DNA from 4 places in the Blautia marasmi genome. Region 4 is predicted to be linked to each of the others. Evidence: predicted binding sites of a transcription regulator. Region 4 holds the regulator's gene; each other region holds the start of a gene.
The links. Region 4 encodes Rex, which represses fermentation and respiration genes when NADH is low (regulators of the CRP and FNR family bind a similar motif). Its sites were predicted from a motif close to ATTGTTAANTANTTAACAAT; they were not measured.

Region 1 (4,398 bases), 2.4 Mb from region 4:
TGGCGCTTCTTGTGTTCAGCCCTCTGTTAAATTCATTTGCATTTTTCTTGGAGGGACATTTCTCCTGGCAGACACCGCAGCCTGTACACTTGTCCATATCTACGCTTCTGGCTTTCTTGCGGATATCCACAGTAAAATCACCCACAAAGCCGGAAACCTTTTCCACTTCACTGTATGTATAAATGTTGATCTTCTCATGGGCAGATGCTTCCACCATCTTTGGTGTCAGGATACATGCGGAACAGTCAAGGGTGGGGAATGTTTTGTCAAGCTGTGACATCCTTCCTCCGATACTTGGGGTCTTCTCCACAATATCCACTTCATATCCGGCCTCTGCAATATCCAGCGCCGTCTGGATACCTGCAATACCCCCGCCGATCACCAGTGCACGTTTGGTTACAAGGCTCTCTCCCGGCTTCAGGGATGCGTTTAAGTTTACTTTGGCGATTGCCGCTCTTGCAAGGATGACTGCCTTCTTGGTGGCCTCCTCCATGTCCTTATGGATCCAGGAACAATGTTCACGGATATTGGCAACCTCCACCATGTATGGATTCAGGCCGGCTCTCTCCGCTGCTTTCCGGAAAGTGGTCTCATGCATACGCGGTGAACAGGAACATACTACAAGTCCTGTAAGCTTCTCATTTTTTATGGCCTCTGCGATCTTGGACTGTCCCGCCTCGGAACACATATACTGATAGTCTTCCGCATGGACAACTCCCGGCTCCATTTTAGCCATTTCCACTACTTTTTTCACATCTACCGTGGCGGCAATGTTACTGCCGCAATGACAGACAAATACACCTATTCTCTGCACTTAACCTCACCTCCTGTATCTTCTGAATGCACTGACTAAAAGCTGCTGGGGAAGTTCCGGGTCCAAAAGCTCGGGGATCTCGTCAGCCGTCAGATAATCCCCGCCCTTTTCACGGACAACCAGCTGTCTTGCCGCGTCAATAAGTTTACCAGGCTTCACATCCCTTGGGCAGCGCTCCACGCACGCAAAACAGGAAAGGCATTTCCAGAGGGATTTTGAATTTACCAGGGACTCAATGTCTTCATTCTGCACATAAGATACAAACTGATGAGGTTTGATATCCATTTCGTTGTAGGATGGACATGACGCAGAACACTTGCCGCATTTCATACATTTCAGCGGATTGACGCCGCTGATCTCCTTTATCATTTCAGCCTGTTTCTTTGGAGTATTCATGCTTTTGCCACCTCCTCTTTCACGCCCAGAGCTTCTGCCAGGAGCTCTGTAAAATAAAATACAGGAAGTTTGCTGCCGCTTGTGCTCTTATTCAAGTTATACAGGCATAATGGACAGGCAGTGATCAGCATATCTGCTCCAAAACCGGATGCGCTTTCCATGATCTTGTCAGACATGGTCTTTGACATCTCTTTTTCTTTCAGGGATATGTAGCCGCCGCAGCATTCATTTCTGTATGGATAGATAACCGGTTCTGCTCCGATGGCCCGGATGAAATCCTCAATGATGGCGGGATTCTCCGGATCATCAAATTGCAGAAGCGTGCTTGGACGAAGGAGCAGACATCCGTAATAAGCGCCTATCTTTTTCCCGGTAAGCGGAGCGGTTACTTTCTCCTTTAACGTGTCGAAACCTATGCGGTCACGGAGTACCTCCAGAAAATGGAGCACTGACGTCTCACCTGCATAGGGTTCCTCAAGCTGCATATAATTATTGGCTCTGGTGCGGATGTCATCTACATTCTTCATATCATCGTTGACACGTTTGATCACATGATGACAGGCAGAACAGAGCGTTACCAGATCCTGGCCTTTTTCTTTGGCCTCGTTGAGAGCACGGACGGAAGAAAGTTTTGTGGCGATCTCATCAGTACCCAGCGGATAAACGCCGCCGCAGCACTGCCAGTTTTCAATTTCTTCCAGTTCAAATCCCAGTGCCCTTGCAGAAGCTCTGGCATAAGCATCCAGTTCCACTGCTTTTGTCTTCAGGGTACACCCCGGATAATAACTGTACTTCATAGTTCCTCCTAATAATCCCGGAAACGGAACAGTACCCTCATGGTTCCCGTCTGGGGGAACCGAGGATGCTGAACAGTTATCCTATTTCTACAGTTCTATATGTTTGATAACTTCCTTCAGTGCGTTGGCACTTGCCTGAAGTTTTGCGATCTCTTCTTTGTTCATGCGCATCGGCACTTTGCCCTGGATACCATTTGGCCCAACCAGAGTCAGTGTGCTCACGCAGACATCCTCAATGCCGTATTCGCCGTGCATCATAGAGGAAACGGTTGCGATGGAGTCAGAAGATGCCAGCAGGATTCCGCACAGCTTACATACTGCTGCAGATACCGCGTAGAAGGTTGCTCCTTTGTTTGCGATCACCTTGCCGCCGGATTTCTGGACATAAGTCAGCATTTCTTCCTTGTCAAGCTCTTCCACGTTCTTTCCAAGGTTCTTAGCCAGTTCGTAATACTCGTCAAGGCTCACGCCTGATATATATGCACCTGTCCATGGAATAAAGGAAGTGTCACCATGCTCACCAAATACATAAGCGTGGATATTTTTCTGAGCAACTTTAAAGTGTTCAGAAAGTCCGCAGCGGAGACGCGCAGTGTCCAGAAGTGTTCCGGAACCGATGATCTGATTCTCCGGCAGTCCTGAAATCTTTGTAAACACATAAGTCATAATGTCAACAGGATTGCTTACGATGATGTAAAGAGCATTCGGTGCAGCTTTTACGATTTCCGGTGTGATGCTCTTTAAAATATTTACATTGGTCTGTGTCAGCTCGATTCTTGTCTGACCCGGTTTGCGGGCAATTCCTGATGTGATAATTACGATATCGGAATCCTTAGCATCCTCGTATTCACCTGCAACGATATTAACGGGATCGCGGAAACAGGTTCCCTGCGCGATATCCATTACTTCCCCTGCAACTTTTTCCTTGTTGATATCAATCAATACAATCTCTGATGCGATATCCCCGTTTGATAATGTGTAAGCAATCGTTGAACCAACGCTTCCGGCTCCGATGACAGTAATTTTACTACTCATGCTTGCTCCTTTCCCCTTCCATATGGGCTGTTGTTATTGTCTTTTTTTTAACAAATAAAGTTCAAAAAAATATGAAATCACAAATTCCTTTTTATTGAGTATAGCATTCCGTTAAAGTATCTTAACTCAATTGCCCCAGATTCTAGGGGTTTGGTGTTGAATTTGATTTCGCGTTACTGATTTAGGATATCATATTGATAAGAAATTAACAACAACTTTTTAACGATTTTTTGTATTTTTTTGTCTTATCTACCACGTTAATGTGTGAAATTATTTTTCTGACAACTTCTGACCTGCCGCGTGCCATACAAAAAGGGAAACTTCTTGATTTTTATGTATTTTTCCGCGTGCAATTTGTTTTTAGACTTTTTTTATCCATTATTATATGGCTTTTTTTCCGGATTTTTATGTGTTATTTTATGTTTGTATACAAAAAACACTAACTGCTTTTTTCTTTATTTTTCACGCATCTGAAAGGTGTGCTTTCATGTACAGCGCGTATAAAAAAAGGATTGCCCCAGTTGGTTCATACATTTACGAACCCACCGAGCAATCCTTTCTATTATATCAAACGTGTTAGTTAAATAACCATTCTATAATTCCCACAATGAAACTGTGATCCATTTTCATTGTATCAATCCTGAAGAATCGGAAATTCCACCGTCACCACAAACAAATCCGCATCCACTTCTATTCCGAAAACACCTCCGCATGCCTCCGTAAAACTTCTGGCAATGGAAAGTCCCAATCCGCTTCCGCCGTCGGTACGGCTCTCGTCTCCGCGCACAAAACGTTCTGTAAAGTCAATCTCACAAGGAATCTCGTCCTGGGAGATATTTTTAACAGTGGTTTTGGCTGTTTTGCTGTCTGTTTTCAGTGTAATGAACACACGGGAGCCGTTCAGAGAATACTTCAGAGCATTCTGCAGCAGGTTCTGGAACACTCGGTACAGACGGCTGCCATCCGCATGGATCATCACCGCATCTGCAGGGATCTGTGCCTTGACTGTCACGGAGCTCTCTTCAATCTGTTCTTCCATGTCTGCCAGGGTCTGACGGAGCAGTTTGCCCAGATCCAGGTCCTCCAGATCTACAGGAAGCTGCCTGGATGCCGCTTTGCTGATCTCAAAAACATCCTGCACCATAGATTTCAGCCGCTGGGACTTAACGTCCAGAATGCGTATATAATCCTTAACCTCCTCCGGAAGATTTTCTTCCTGCTTCATAAGATCCACGTAGCTGATAATGGATGTCAGGGGCGTCTTAATATCATGCGATACATTGGACACCAGCTCCACCTTCATGCGCTCACTTTTCATTCTTTCCGACAATGCCGTATCCATACCGCTCTGAATGT
Region 2 (4,398 bases), 350 kb from region 4:
GTGGGTCAATGGTCACACTGAGCGGATTGCCGTTTTTATCCAGAGTAAAGATACATACTGCGTCGCGGTTCTCAAATTTACATGACAGTGTCAGCATATAGCTGCCGTCTTTGATCTCCACCTCGCCTTTGTTCGTCTCAACATATGCTCCCAGATCTTCGCCGGCTCCCTCCCATGCACTGGCTGCAGAGGCGCTGAATGCATCATCGCCTTCCATCAGTCCTGCAATGGATTCCTCATCCAGATCCGCAATGTTGCCGACAACGCTGCCAAAGCTCTCCACCAGGGAGTCAACGGTTGCATCGTCCAGCTCTTTTAAACCGCCTGTGGAGTCTTTACTGCTTCCGCAGGCTGTCATAGCCAGCGCGCAGACTCCGATCAGGATCAAACCAATTAATTTTTTCCATTTCTGCTTCATATGCTTCACCTCGCCTAAACCGTGCCGTGTTTCTTACTGGGACGATCTTCTCTCTTTGTGAATAACATTTCAAAAGCACCAATCACATATTTTCTGGTATCTTCTGCCTCGATGATGGCATCCACATAACCTCTCTTGGCAGCAGCCATTGCGCTTGACTGTAAGTCGGCATACTCAGCAGCTTTTTCATTGATGGTGGCAGCATCGCTGTCCGCATACATGATCTTAGCGGCAAGACGCGCGTCCATCATACCGATCTGAGCGCCGGGCCATGCGTATACCATGTCAGCTCCCGTGGATTTGCTGTTCATTGCCAGATATGCACTTCCGAAGGCCTCACCGATCACGATGTTCACTTTCGGTACGGTTGCATTTGTAAATGCGTAAGTAAGCTGTGCGGCAGCTTTAGCGATATTTGCCTCTGCGCACTTTGTTGCTTTGTAGCCTTTTACATTTGTCAGGGACAGTACCGGAATTTCAAAAGCGTCGCAGAATTTAACGAAGTCTGCCGCTTTCTTACATCCTCTTACAGAGAGTACATTGTCAAAGGACTCTGTCTTCTCGCCTTCATCGTTGTAAACTTCGCTTCTGTTGGCAACGCAGCCCACCGAAGCACCGTTCAGACGGATAAAGCCTGTCACCATATCTTTTGCATAAGCGGCTTTCACTTCAAAGAACTCATTATTGTCCGCGATCTGGGAAAGTGCGATCGCAGTATCGCCTACACAATTTTCCAGTTCCGGGCATACACGGTTTAAGTCATCCGCGCAGTCTTCGTAAGAAGAGTTGTCTTCGTAGTTGGAAGGCAGCATGGATACCAGCAGTCTCATCTGTGCAAGGATTTCATCCTCACTTCCCAGTACATCCACCAGGCCAGCCTCTTCGCTCTGGTATTTTGCACTGGATGTATCACATTTGGAAATTTCATTTCCCTCTAAAGCGTTGGGGGAGTTTACAAACAGCTTACCGGACTTCTCTTCCATGAAGGTGAAATCGGTAAGAGCCGGAACGATTGCAAGACCGCCGCCGCAGGTTCCGAAGATACCTGTGATCTGGGGGATCACACCGGATGCCATAACCTGCTTGGTGTAAATTTCACCAAAAGCATGCAGAGCATCTGTAGCTTCCTGCAGTCTCAAACCTGCACAGTCCACAAGTCCGATAACCGGAGCGCCTGTCTTCATTGCCAGATCGTAAAGTCTGACAATCTTTTTGGCATGCATTTCACCGATGGTTCCGTTCAGAACGGAAGCGTCCTGGCTGTACACATACACCAGGCTGCCGTCGATGACACCATAACCGGTGATGACACCGTCTGCCGGTGTTTCCTTTTCAGATAAGTTGAAATCTGTGTTTCTTGCTGTGACACAGCCGCCGATCTCAACAAAACTGTTCTCATCAAGTAAAGAAGCAATTCTCTTACTTGCCAAGCTTTGTGCTGTATTACTCATTTATCAGCCCTCCATTTTTTATTATTTACCTGGATTCTGCACGAAAAATCTGCGTGATAATCCGGTTTTCATGCAGAAATCGCCTCCTGGTTTTACTTTGTTGAGTTAAAAGACAAAACCAATTTCTGCCGATTTTAATTGTACCTTGTTTCCGGGGATTTTTCAACAAAAATTTGTGAAATATTTAATTATTATGAATGTTTTTTATAACCGTTCAGACAGGTCTGCGCATTTACTGCGCTGACCGTATGAAAAAGCAGTGCCAGCTTTATCCGGCCCATGGTGAAGCGATTTTTTATAGCTGGATGTGTAACGGTTCAGCATGTCTGAACTGTTACTGTTTTTTGTCATACTTGCATAGTGCCCGGCAGCAATACTCTGCCATCCGAAATTTTCTGCACAAAAATGGAGGATGGAATTGCCCATCCTCCGCTGTATTCAGCCATTGGCCCGGTCCACGGCAGCCTTCATCTCTTTTACATACTCCGCTACATGCGGCACACAATCTTTTCCATATTTTGCCACAATTTTAACAATTGCAGACCCCACAATAGCTCCGTCCGAAACTTTTGCCATATCATATGCCTGCTGAGGAGTGGATATACCAAAACCCACAGCGCAGGGCACATCTGTTGCCTGCCGCACCAATTCCACCATGGAGCCGATATCTGTCTTGATCTCGCTCCTCACACCGGTAACGCCCAGGGAGGAGACGCAGTAGATATAGCCCTTTGCCTCCTTTGCGATCATGGTGATACGCGCATTTGATGTGGGTGCTATCAGAGGGATAATATCAATCCCAAATGCGTCACAGGCTGGTGCCAGCTCCTGTTTTTCCTCATAAGGCATATCCGGAACAATAATGCCGTCAACACCACACTCCACACATTTTTTCATAAAGCGTTCCTTGCCATAAGTAAAAATAGGATTCACATAAGTGAGAAATACAATGGGTACTGTGACTTTATTTCTTGCTCTTTTTATCATATCAAATAATTTATCTGTGGTACAGCCCGCTTTCAGTGCCCTCTCATTTGCCTCCTGGATTACGGGGCCTTCTGCTGTAGGGTCGGAAAAAGGTATGCCTATTTCGATCAGATCTGCCCCTGCCTCCTCCATAGCGTACAGAAGCTGTTCTGTCACCTCAAGTGTTGGGTCTCCGCCTGTGATAAATGGAATAAATGCCTTTTTGTTTTCAAACGCCTGATATATTTTACTCATAAATCTCCACTCCTCTGTACCGTGCAATGGCAGCCACGTCCTTATCGCCTCTGCCTGAAATATTTACCACAATGATCTTGTCCTTATCCATAGCCGGAGCCAGCTTTCTGGCATATGCCACTGCATGGGCACTTTCGATGGCCGGGATGATCCCCTCAGTTCTTGAAAGATATTCAAATGCCTCCACTGCCTCCATATCTGTAATGGGCACATAGTTTGCCCTGCCGGTTTCATTTAAGTTGGCATGTTCCGGTCCGATCCCCGGATAGTCAAGACCTGCCGAGATGGAGTACACCGGGGCGATCTGCCCGTACTCATCCTGGCAGAACAGGGATTTCATGCCATGGAAGACACCCTCTGTCCCTTTGGCTATGGTAGCTGCATGTTTCTCTGTATCCACACCGAGGCCTGCCGCTTCACATCCGATAAGCTGTACCTGCTCATCCGGGATAAATTCATAAAACGCGCCCATGGCATTGCTGCCGCCGCCCACACAGGCGATCACGGCATCCGGGAGTCTGCCCTCTTTTTCCTGCAGCTGCTCTTTGATCTCCTTACCGATGATCTTCTGGAAATCACGCACGATCATAGGGAAGGGATGGGGTCCCATAACAGAGCCGAGTACATACAGGGTGTCATCCATCCTTCTGGTCCACTCCCGCATGGTTTCATTGACGGCATCCTTAAGCGTGGCTGTTCCGCTGTCCACAGGATGTACTTTTGCCCCCAAAAGCTCCATGCGGTATACATTCAGCGCCTGGCGGTCCGTGTCCTCCCGTCCCATGAAGACCTCACATTCAAGTCCCATAAGCGCGGCTGCCGTGGCAGTGGCCACACCGTGCTGACCGGCGCCTGTCTCGGCAATGACTCTTGTTTTGCCCATTTTTTTTGCCAGAAGCACCTGGCCCAGAACATTGTTGATCTTGTGAGAGCCGGTATGGTTCAGATCCTCACGTTTCAGATATATTTTGGCTCCGCCCAGATCATTTGTCATTTTCTCCGCGTAATACAGCAGGGACGGACGGCCTGCGTAACTTTTCAGCAGATCGTCCAGCTCTCTGTTAAACTCCGGGTCCTTGCTGTATTTCTTATATGCTTCTTCCAGCTCCTGCACGGCACTCATCAGTGTCTCCGGAATATACTGTCCTCCATAATTTCCAAATCTTCCTTTACTCATGCTTTTCATCCTCTTCCTTAAAAATCCATTGGTTTTACCGCTTCTCTTCCCGCACTGCCTGAATAAAAGCCTTTACTTTATCTGTGTCTTTATATCCATCTGTCTCCACCGCACTGCTCACATCCGCAGCA
Region 3 (4,398 bases), 470 kb from region 4:
GTATGTTGGAATTTGCCGTTGAAAACCGCCGGAGCAGGTCAGGGGGCATTTCGGGCAGCGCGGAGCTGCAGTGTCTGAAAAAAACGCCTCTGGATCTGTTCGGGGAGTTTTATGAGAAACAAAATGGGATTCCCATGTCAGACGCGGAACAGGAACTGCTGCAAGATATCATAGAAAGCATGGAAGAGGTGGGATCATGAGACCGGTAGAACTGGAGATGGAGGCTTTTGGGCCTTATGCAGACAATACACTCATCTCATTTGAAAAGTGTGAAAAGGCGGGTTTGTTTTTAGTCTGCGGAGATACAGGGGCAGGCAAGACCACCATTTTTGACGGCATTGCTTTTGCCCTGTATGATGCCGCCAGCACGGAAGTCAGGAAGCCGGAAAACCTTCACAGTGACTATGTGGAGGAAAAAGCCATGAGCAAGGTGCGTCTGCTTTTTACTCACAAAGGAGAAGCGTATCAGGTTACCAGGACGTTTAACTTAAACAGGAAACATGAAGCACTTTTGGAGTGTCCGGATAAAAGTGTGTTGACGGGAAGGAAGGCAGTGAACCGGAAGCTGCAGGATATACTGGGACTTGACTACCGTCAGTTTAAACAGGTTTCCATGATCGCCCAGGGGGAATTTATGAATCTTCTTCTGGCAAAAAGCGACATGCGCAGTGAGATCTTCAGGAAAGTTTTCGACACGGAATTCTATAAGCTGATTTCCGACCGGCTGAAAAACATGAGTATCAAGGAGCGGGAGGAGGAGAAGTTAAGGGAGGAGCGCCGCAGGCAGGTTCTGGAATCCTGGGATGCGCTGCATCCTGACTGTCCTCTGGCGGACAGGGACACAGAGGAGATTTTCAAGATCCTGGACAGCCGCATCCGCCAGTCACGGGAAAAGGAGAAAAGCGGCAGAAAAGAAGAACAGCGTCTGGAGAAGGAAAAGGACAGGGCGCTCAAAAATCTGGAACGTATCCAAAAGGACAACGGGGAGCTCAAGACACTGCATGCCCTCAGGCAGGAACTGGAGGGCACAAAACTGCGCGCCGGTGAGATCAGAGAGCTGGAGAAGCGGATTTCGGAGGGGAAGAAGGCAAATATTTATATAAAGCCCCTGGCAGATGACTGTACAGAGAAAAAGAAGATGCTTGCTGATGAAGAAGCCCATGCAGGAGAGATAAAAAAAGAGATCAGAGAGCTGGAACAGGAGAAAAAAGCCCTGCTTGTCCAAATGGCAGCAGCCAAAAGGGAAGAAAAGCTTGGGGCAGAGATACAGGAATTGACAGAACGCCTTCTGGTTTACGAAAAGTGGCAGCAGGAGGCAGAGGTGCTCCTGGAACTGGAAAGGCAGAAGGAAAAGCTGCTCGAGTCGGCGGAAGACCAGATCACGGTACAGAAGGAACAGGGGATCGCCTATGAGAGTTACAGGGAAGAATTCTTCAGAAGCCAGGCCGGCCTGCTGGCCAGGAAACTGGAGGAAGGAAAGCCGTGCCCGGTCTGCGGCTCCACAGTGCATCCGGTAAGAGCTGCCTGCGGGAAAAGAGAGCTGAGTGAAGCTGTACTGAAGGAAATGGAGGCTCAAAAGGAAAAAACTTCCGCAAAACTGCAGAAAACCCTTACTGCCCTGGCAGAGAACGAAAAGGAATGGCAGACCAGGATGGAACACCTGCGCAGGGAGACGGCTCTTTCCGGCAAAAAGAGCGGAGCTGCTATGAGTAAAAAAGCAGCTTCCCTGATCAAAGAGGCCGGCGGGCGTCTGGAGAAGAAAAAGGCGAAGAGCACTCCGGGAATCCTCTGTGCGGAGACGATCAGAAAAAACCTGGAGGAGAATGCGCAGCGCCGGGCAGCAGCCGGGAGAGAGATCCAGATTTGTGAAAAACGTGTGACAGAGATCGCAAAGGAACAAAAAGAGGCGGAAGGGAAGCTGCTTTTGGAAGTGAAACAGCAGAAATTCAAAAGCAGGGCAAAAGCTATGGAGGCATGTCTGGACAGTGAAGAGATGGCCCGTATGGAAAAAGAGACGCAGGTTTATGAAAACCATGTGAGAGAACTCCAGATCAGGATCAGAAGCCTGGCTCCTACTCTGCGCGGCAGGAGGCTGTGCCCGGAGGAGGACGTGCGGGAGCAGATCCAGAGAGCAGAGCAGCAGCTGAAGACTGTGCGGATGCAGCTTCGGGAAGAGTTCAGTGCTCTTGACAGGACAAAAGAAGTGCGCAGGCAGCTGGAGGTATTGTTTGAGGAGAGCAGCAGGACGAAAAAACGCCGGCTGTCGCTTCAGAGCCTTTCGGATACGGCGTGCGGCACGCTGAAAGGAAAGCCTAAGATCTCCCTGGAGCGTTATGTACAGTCTGCCTATTTCCGCATGATCGCCCTTGAGGCCAACAGGCGGCTGGAGCGTATGTCCTCCGGCAGGTATGAACTGCTTGTGCGGGAGGAAAAAGAGAACCTGCAGTCCAGGTCCGGCCTGGATCTGGATGTCTATGATTACCACACCGGAAAGGTCAGGAGCATCCGCTCCCTTTCCGGCGGGGAGAGCTTTCAGGCGGCCTTAAGCCTGGCCCTCGGAGTATCCGGAGTCATCGGTCAGTTTGCCGGTGGGATCCGGGTGGAGACCGTATTTATCGACGAGGGGTTCGGCAGTCTGGATGAGCAGTCCCTGGAAACTGCCGTGGAGACTTTGTCGGCCCTATCCAGGGAGGACTGCCTGGTGGGGATCATTTCCCATGTTCCCGAGCTTAAGGAACGTATAGAATGCAGGATCGAAGTGGAAAAAAACAGGGGTGGGAGTTCCGTGTTTTTCACCTCTTGAACCTCTAAAAAAACATAAGAATAACTTGATAAAAAAGCGGAAAGCATGTATAATGAATTTATTGATAAATTATTGTCATTTACTGCGCCCAAACGGGATAAAAGCAGTAGGGAAAGGATGGAAAAATGCATTTAATCAACGACGAAAATGGCAACATGGTTCCTCACGGACATGACCATGAGCATGACTATGGTCACAGCCATGAGCACAGCCACGGCTGCAGCAGTTGTTCAGAGGGCGAATGTGGCGGAAATTGTACAGAGGAAGTGGTAGCACTTTTGAACTATATGCTTTCCCACAATGAGCATCATGCACAGGAGCTTGACCAGATGGCAGAGAATCTGTCAAAGCTTGGAATGGAAGATGCTGCCAAGACCATTAAAGAAGGTGTTGCTGATTTCCAGAAAGGAAATATGCGCCTGGGCCTGGCCCTGACACTGGTAAAAGAACATTTGAAGGAGGCGTAAGCTATGTGTCTTGCAACGGTACAGAGAAGCGATGACAACACGGTCATCTGCAAAAATGTAAGCAGGATCGACGTGGATGGCGAAAAGCTTATCCTACGGGACATTATGGGTGAGGAGAGGACTATTATCGGTAAAATATTGATGGTAGACCTTGGGAACAGCCTTGTTAAGCTGGACTGCCAGTAAGGCAGCGGAAAAGTTGGAGGACTTTCTGCTGTATCAACAACGGTTTTAGGGCTTCGGCCTTAAAAATAAATAAACAAAGCGGAGGTAGTAACTATGAAATTATCTGAGGCAATGAGGAACAAAATGCTCGTTTCTTTTGAGCTGTTCCCGCCGAAGACAGACAAAGGAATGGAAAATCTTCCGGGAACCATTGAGCATCTTTGCAAGTACCGGCCGGAGTACATTTCCTGTACATACGGTGCGGGCGGAACCAATGTGGGCAAGAACATGGATGTGTGCAAAATGATCCAGAATGCCGGTACCATACCGGTCACACATTTTACATGTATCGGCAATACCGCAGAGGGGATCAAAGAACAGCTTCAGAATTACCTGGACAACGGCATAGATCATATGCTGGCGCTCCGCGGTGACCTTCCATTTGGATGGACAGGGACCGGTGGGGATTTCGCTTATGCAACAGATCTGGTGGCTTATGTCCGCAAAGAATTCGGCGATAAGATCGAGATCGCTGTGGCAGGTTCTCCGGAAGGACATATTGCTTGCCGCAGTCTGGAATCTGACATCGCTGTCCTGAAACAGAAACAGGATAACGGTGCTGACTACATCATGACTCAGCTTTGCTGGGATATGGAGCAGTTCAAACGCTGGCTGGACGCTATCCGCACCGCAGGCATCACAATGCCGGTTGATGTGGGCATCATGCCGATCCTGGATCAGGCTGCTACGATCAATATGGCACTGTCACGTAATGGCTGTGTCATGCCGCGTAAACTTTGCGAGATTATCTCCAAAAACTGGATTTTCCCGAACCCGTTCGACAAAGATCCGTTCGATGCAGCTGCTGATGAAAAGAAAGCAGCATTCAAAGAGGCTGGTATCGAGTATACCATCAGTCAGATTGATGAATACCGTGCACTTGGCGTTAATGGTATCCATCTG
Region 4 (4,398 bases):
AATGACGGTACGGGAATCTTTGCATACTACGGTCAGATGATATTTCTGGGCAAAACGTTTTGTCAGGTAAAGGGGCGCTACTTTCCACTCCTCCACGGATACCCCTGCGATCCTGGAGAACTCACCCAAGTGGGGTGTTACCAGAATAGGTGCCGGATACTGCGTGAGCACTTCCATTCTGCCTGCCAGAAGATTCAGGCCGTCCGCATCGATCAGCAAAGGTTTACTGCCCTCTGCCAGTATGGTATAGAGGATATCTTCTGCCTGCTGCCCTGTGCCAAGTCCAGGCCCTACTCCTATCACATCTGCCCAGGCCAGTCCTTCCCGGATCTGTTCTTTTTTGATCTCCTCATCGTCATAGAAGCTGTACATAGCCTCCGGCAGCATTGTGGTCAATGCCTGCCTGTTCTCCTCCCTGGTATGTACCTTGATCATACCTGCACCTGTCCTGAGTGCCGCACAGGCAGAGAGATACGCTGCGCCGCTTAAATCACGGCTTCCGGCTGCCAGAAATATTTTTCCATAAGTCCCCTTGTTTCCATCCGGCTTCCGCTTGGGGATCCGGTACAGATCCTTCTCCTCACAACGCAGTACAGACAGCTCAAAATCATTCTGGGACATTTTATAGATCCCGATATCCGCAGTCCTGACTTTTCCCGCGCAGGAAGCACCTGGATAGAATAACAGCCCTGCCTTCTCATAGGCAAAGGTCACAGTCACGTCAGCTTTCACTGCACAGCCCAGCACCTTTCCCGTATCTGCACTGATACCGGAGGGGATATCCACTGCCATGATCTTTGCTTCCGACCGGTTAGAGGCTTCGATGGTGTCTCTGTAGATTCCGCCCACTTCTCTGGACAGGCCTACACCAAAGACAGCATCTACTATAGTAGTATATTCAGCAGGTACGGCATTCTTGACAAAGGATATGTGATAATTTTCTGCAATATTCACTTGCTTTCTCATTTCTTCTGTATAATGATCCTTTTTTCCAAGTATACAGATATCTACCGAAACCCCTGCCACATGAAGCATACGCGCCACAGCCACGCCGTCCGCGCCGTTATTTCCCGTGCCGCAGAGGACCAGGACTTTTTCCAGAGGGAAATCTTCCTCCACAAGGGCCCGGTACACACTCAGGGCTGCCCGCTCCATGAGGACCAGGGAGGGGATCCCGATCTTGCGGATGGTATAATCATCCAAAAGTTTCATCTGTCCGCCGGTTACGATTTGTTTCATGTCAACACTCCTCTCTTTTGCTGGTATCAGCCAAAAAAGGCCGCCGCAAAAGTTCCGCAGCAGCCTTTTCTTACTTTTTATGTTCCGTCACATAACAATTCAGATTATAAGACAATCTCATGAGACTCTCGGACAGGTGTACATTTTCCACAATGACATCCTCCGGGACCTCCAGATCCAGATGTGCGAAATTCCAGATAGCCTTGATTCCGTTTTCCACCAGCAGATCAGCTGTCTCTTCTGCATTGTTCTTAGGCAGAGTGAGCGCCGCTATCTGAACATCATTATCCTTCAGATACTGGGGAAGTTCATCCATCATAAGGATTTCGTTCCCACGGATGGAAATGCCCTTCAGAACCGGGTTCACATCAAAGATACCGACTACCTTAAACCCGCGCTTTTCAAACTGCACATAATTTGCCAGTGCCTGTCCCAGATTGCCCGCTCCTATAATGATCATGTTATGGGTCCGGTCAAGTCCCAGGATCTTAGCGATCTCCGTGTACAGGTACTGCACATTATATCCGTATCCCTGCTGCCCGAACCCTCCAAAATTATTCAGGTCCTGGCGGATCTGGGATGCCGTCACGCGCATCTTGGTACTCAGCTCATTTGAGGAGATACGCTCCACACCATCTTCCAAAAGTTCTCCTAAATATCTGTAATATCGGGGAAGTCTTCTGATGACTGCTTTTGATATGCATTTTTCGTCCACGACTTTACCCTCCTTATGTCTTAGTTTTCTGTTTCATATAGGAATATTATATATAATTGTTAAAATAAAGTCAAATACAATTCCAGTTATTGTTGTTTTTATCTGTTGTCAAATTCTGAATTTCAGATATAATAGGAAGGGTGAAGCAAAAATGTTACTGTTCACTCCGTGTCCAGCAACACGCTTCGCGATGCACAGATATGGAGCATTCTGCCCCATATCGCGCTGGCTGCCTGGGGATTTTCATGCTTTCAGCATGAAAACGCCTCCCAGTACAGTGGCCTGTGTACAGTAACACAAAAATCCCGCGGCTAAAGTCCATTCCCGGCGGATTTTTGTCTATGACTGTGAAGAGACAAAACAGTTACACCTAAAGATAAAGGAGATTCTAAAAAATGATACTGGCATGTCAGAATATTGAAAAATCATTTGGAGGCATGAATTTGATCCATGACGCCTCCTTCCATATAGAGGAACGCGAAAAAGCTGCCTTAGTGGGCATCAACGGAGCAGGCAAATCCACACTGCTGCGTATTATCATGCAGGAGATCCCAGCGGACAGCGGGGAGGTCATCTTATCCAGAGGCAGGACCATCGGCTACCTGGCCCAGCACCAGGAGCTGGACAGCGCCCTCACCATCTACGATTCCCTGCTGCAAGTCAAACAGCATATTCTGGATATGGAGCTTCATATGCGGGAAACGGAAAAGCAGATGAAGCACGCTTCCGGGAAAGAACTGGAACACCTGATGGAAACGTATTCTCGGCTGACCCATGAATTTGAAATGGAAAACGGCTACGCATACAAAAGCGAACTTGTGGGGGTGCTGAAAGGACTTGGCTTTCCTGAAAGTGACTTTGAAAAAGAGATCTCCACCCTGTCGGGAGGGCAGAAAACGCGAGTTGCCCTTGGACGCCTCCTATTGTCCAAACCGGACATCATCCTTCTGGATGAGCCTACCAACCATCTGGATATGGATTCCATCTCCTGGCTGGAGACCTATCTGCTGAACTATCCGGGAGCTGTCCTGATCGTATCCCATGACCGGTATTTTCTGGACCGGATCGTAACCAAAGTTATTGATATTGATAACGGAAAGGTAAGTTCATTTACCGGAAATTATTCTGCTTACAGTGAGAAAAAGACCCAGCTTCGCAGGGATGCCTATCAGGCGTATCTGAATCAGCAGCAGGAGATCAAACATCAGGAGGAAGTAATCGCCAAGTTAAAGCAGTTTAACAGGGAGAAATCCATAAAGCGGGCAGAAAGCCGTGAAAAACTGCTGGATAAGATTGAAGTCATAGAAAAGCCCACAGAGGTAAACGCTTCCATGCGTATTTACTTAAAGCCCCGCATGGAAAGCGGATCGGATGTACTGACCGTGGAACATCTCACAAAATCCTTCCCCTCTCTCCCCCTCTTTTCGGACCTAAATTTTTCTGTCAAACGGGGGGAACGGGTAGCGATCATCGGTAACAACGGAACTGGCAAGACCACCATACTGAAAATCTTAAACGAGCTGGTTCCCGCCGACGCCGGGGTCTTCCATCTGGGAAGCAAAGTGCACATCGGATACTATGACCAGGAGCACCATGTACTCCATATGGAAAAGACCATCTTTGAGGAGATCTCTGATGATTTTCCAAAACTCACCAACACAGAGATCCGCAATCTGCTGGCTGCTTTCCTTTTCACCGGAGATGATGTATTTAAGAAGATCTCCTCCTTAAGCGGCGGAGAACGGGGACGTGTATCCCTGGCTAAACTCATGCTGTCAGAAGCCAACTTTCTGATCCTGGATGAGCCTACCAACCACCTGGATATCATGTCAAAAGAGATTCTGGAGGATGCCCTGTGCAATTACACTGGAACTGTGCTGTATGTGTCTCATGACCGGTATTTTATCAACAGGACAGCCACCAGGATCCTGGAGCTGACCAACAAAAGTATGGTGAATTACATCGGCAATTATGATTACTATATGGAAAAAAGAGAAGAACTCACCCGTATCTACGCACCTGGCCAGGAGGAGGAAGAAACTGCAGAATCTGTGTCTGCCACAAAACTGGACTGGAAACAACAGAAAGAAGAACAGGCACGCCAGAGGAAACGCGAAAATGATCTGAAAAAGACCGAAGCAGAGATTGAACGCCTGGAAGCCAGAGACAAGGAAATTGACGCCGAGATGGAGAAGCCGGATGTGGCGGTCAATGTGGCCGAATGCGTAAAGCTGGCCAACGAAAAAGCTGAGATCGCGCAAAAACTGGAAGAACTCTATGAAAAATGGGAAGAACTGGCATAATGCCTGTTCTTCCCGTTTTTCTGTTATAAGGGCAGGTCCCGCTTGCTGAACCGTATGATTCCAATCCCCATAAGTAAAAAACCCGCCAGATACAAAATGCCGCACATCATCCAAGCTTTTCCGTCCCCTGCACTCAGACCG

Region 1: a site for Rex is predicted at 3,236-3,255, ahead of C6P39_RS12285 (L-lactate dehydrogenase). Genes of this name have one in related genera too.
Region 2: a site for Rex is predicted at 2,042-2,061, ahead of C6P39_RS24800 (acyl-CoA carboxylase subunit beta). Genes of this name have one in related genera too.
Region 3: a site for Rex is predicted at 2,864-2,883, ahead of C6P39_RS25285 (cobalt transporter). Genes of this name have one in related genera too.

The regions. Positions count from the first base shown of each region.
Region 1 is NZ_OIWX01000001.1:2,831,933-2,836,330, reverse strand. Features, by position in the region: gene C6P39_RS12300 (CoB--CoM heterodisulfide reductase iron-sulfur subunit A family protein) at 1-814, opposite strand, end outside; gene C6P39_RS12295 (4Fe-4S dicluster domain-containing protein) at 821-1,210, opposite strand; gene C6P39_RS12290 (CoB--CoM heterodisulfide reductase iron-sulfur subunit B family protein) at 1,207-2,007, opposite strand; gene C6P39_RS12285 (L-lactate dehydrogenase) at 2,095-3,042, opposite strand; gene C6P39_RS12275 (sensor histidine kinase) at 3,677-4,398, opposite strand, start outside.
Region 2 is NZ_OIWX01000001.1:5,616,473-5,620,870, forward strand. Features, by position in the region: gene C6P39_RS24795 (OadG family transporter subunit) at 1-418, opposite strand, end outside; gene C6P39_RS24800 (acyl-CoA carboxylase subunit beta) at 433-1,869, opposite strand; gene trpA (tryptophan synthase subunit alpha) at 2,308-3,090, opposite strand; gene trpB (tryptophan synthase subunit beta) at 3,083-4,267, opposite strand; gene C6P39_RS24820 (phosphoribosylanthranilate isomerase) at 4,302-4,398, opposite strand, start outside.
Region 3 is NZ_OIWX01000001.1:5,732,001-5,736,398, reverse strand. Features, by position in the region: gene C6P39_RS25295 (exonuclease SbcCD subunit D) at 1-200, shown strand, start outside; gene C6P39_RS25290 (AAA family ATPase) at 197-2,803, shown strand; gene C6P39_RS25285 (cobalt transporter) at 2,929-3,270, shown strand; gene C6P39_RS25280 (CooT family nickel-binding protein) at 3,274-3,456, shown strand; gene C6P39_RS25275 (methylenetetrahydrofolate reductase) at 3,550-4,398, shown strand, end outside.
Region 4 is NZ_OIWX01000001.1:5,264,357-5,268,754, reverse strand. Features, by position in the region: gene C6P39_RS23035 (NAD(P)H-hydrate dehydratase) at 1-1,239, opposite strand, end outside; gene C6P39_RS23030 (redox-sensing transcriptional repressor Rex) at 1,310-1,954, opposite strand; gene C6P39_RS23025 (ABC-F family ATP-binding cassette domain-containing protein) at 2,350-4,257, shown strand; gene C6P39_RS23020 (ABC transporter permease subunit) at 4,281-4,398, opposite strand, start outside.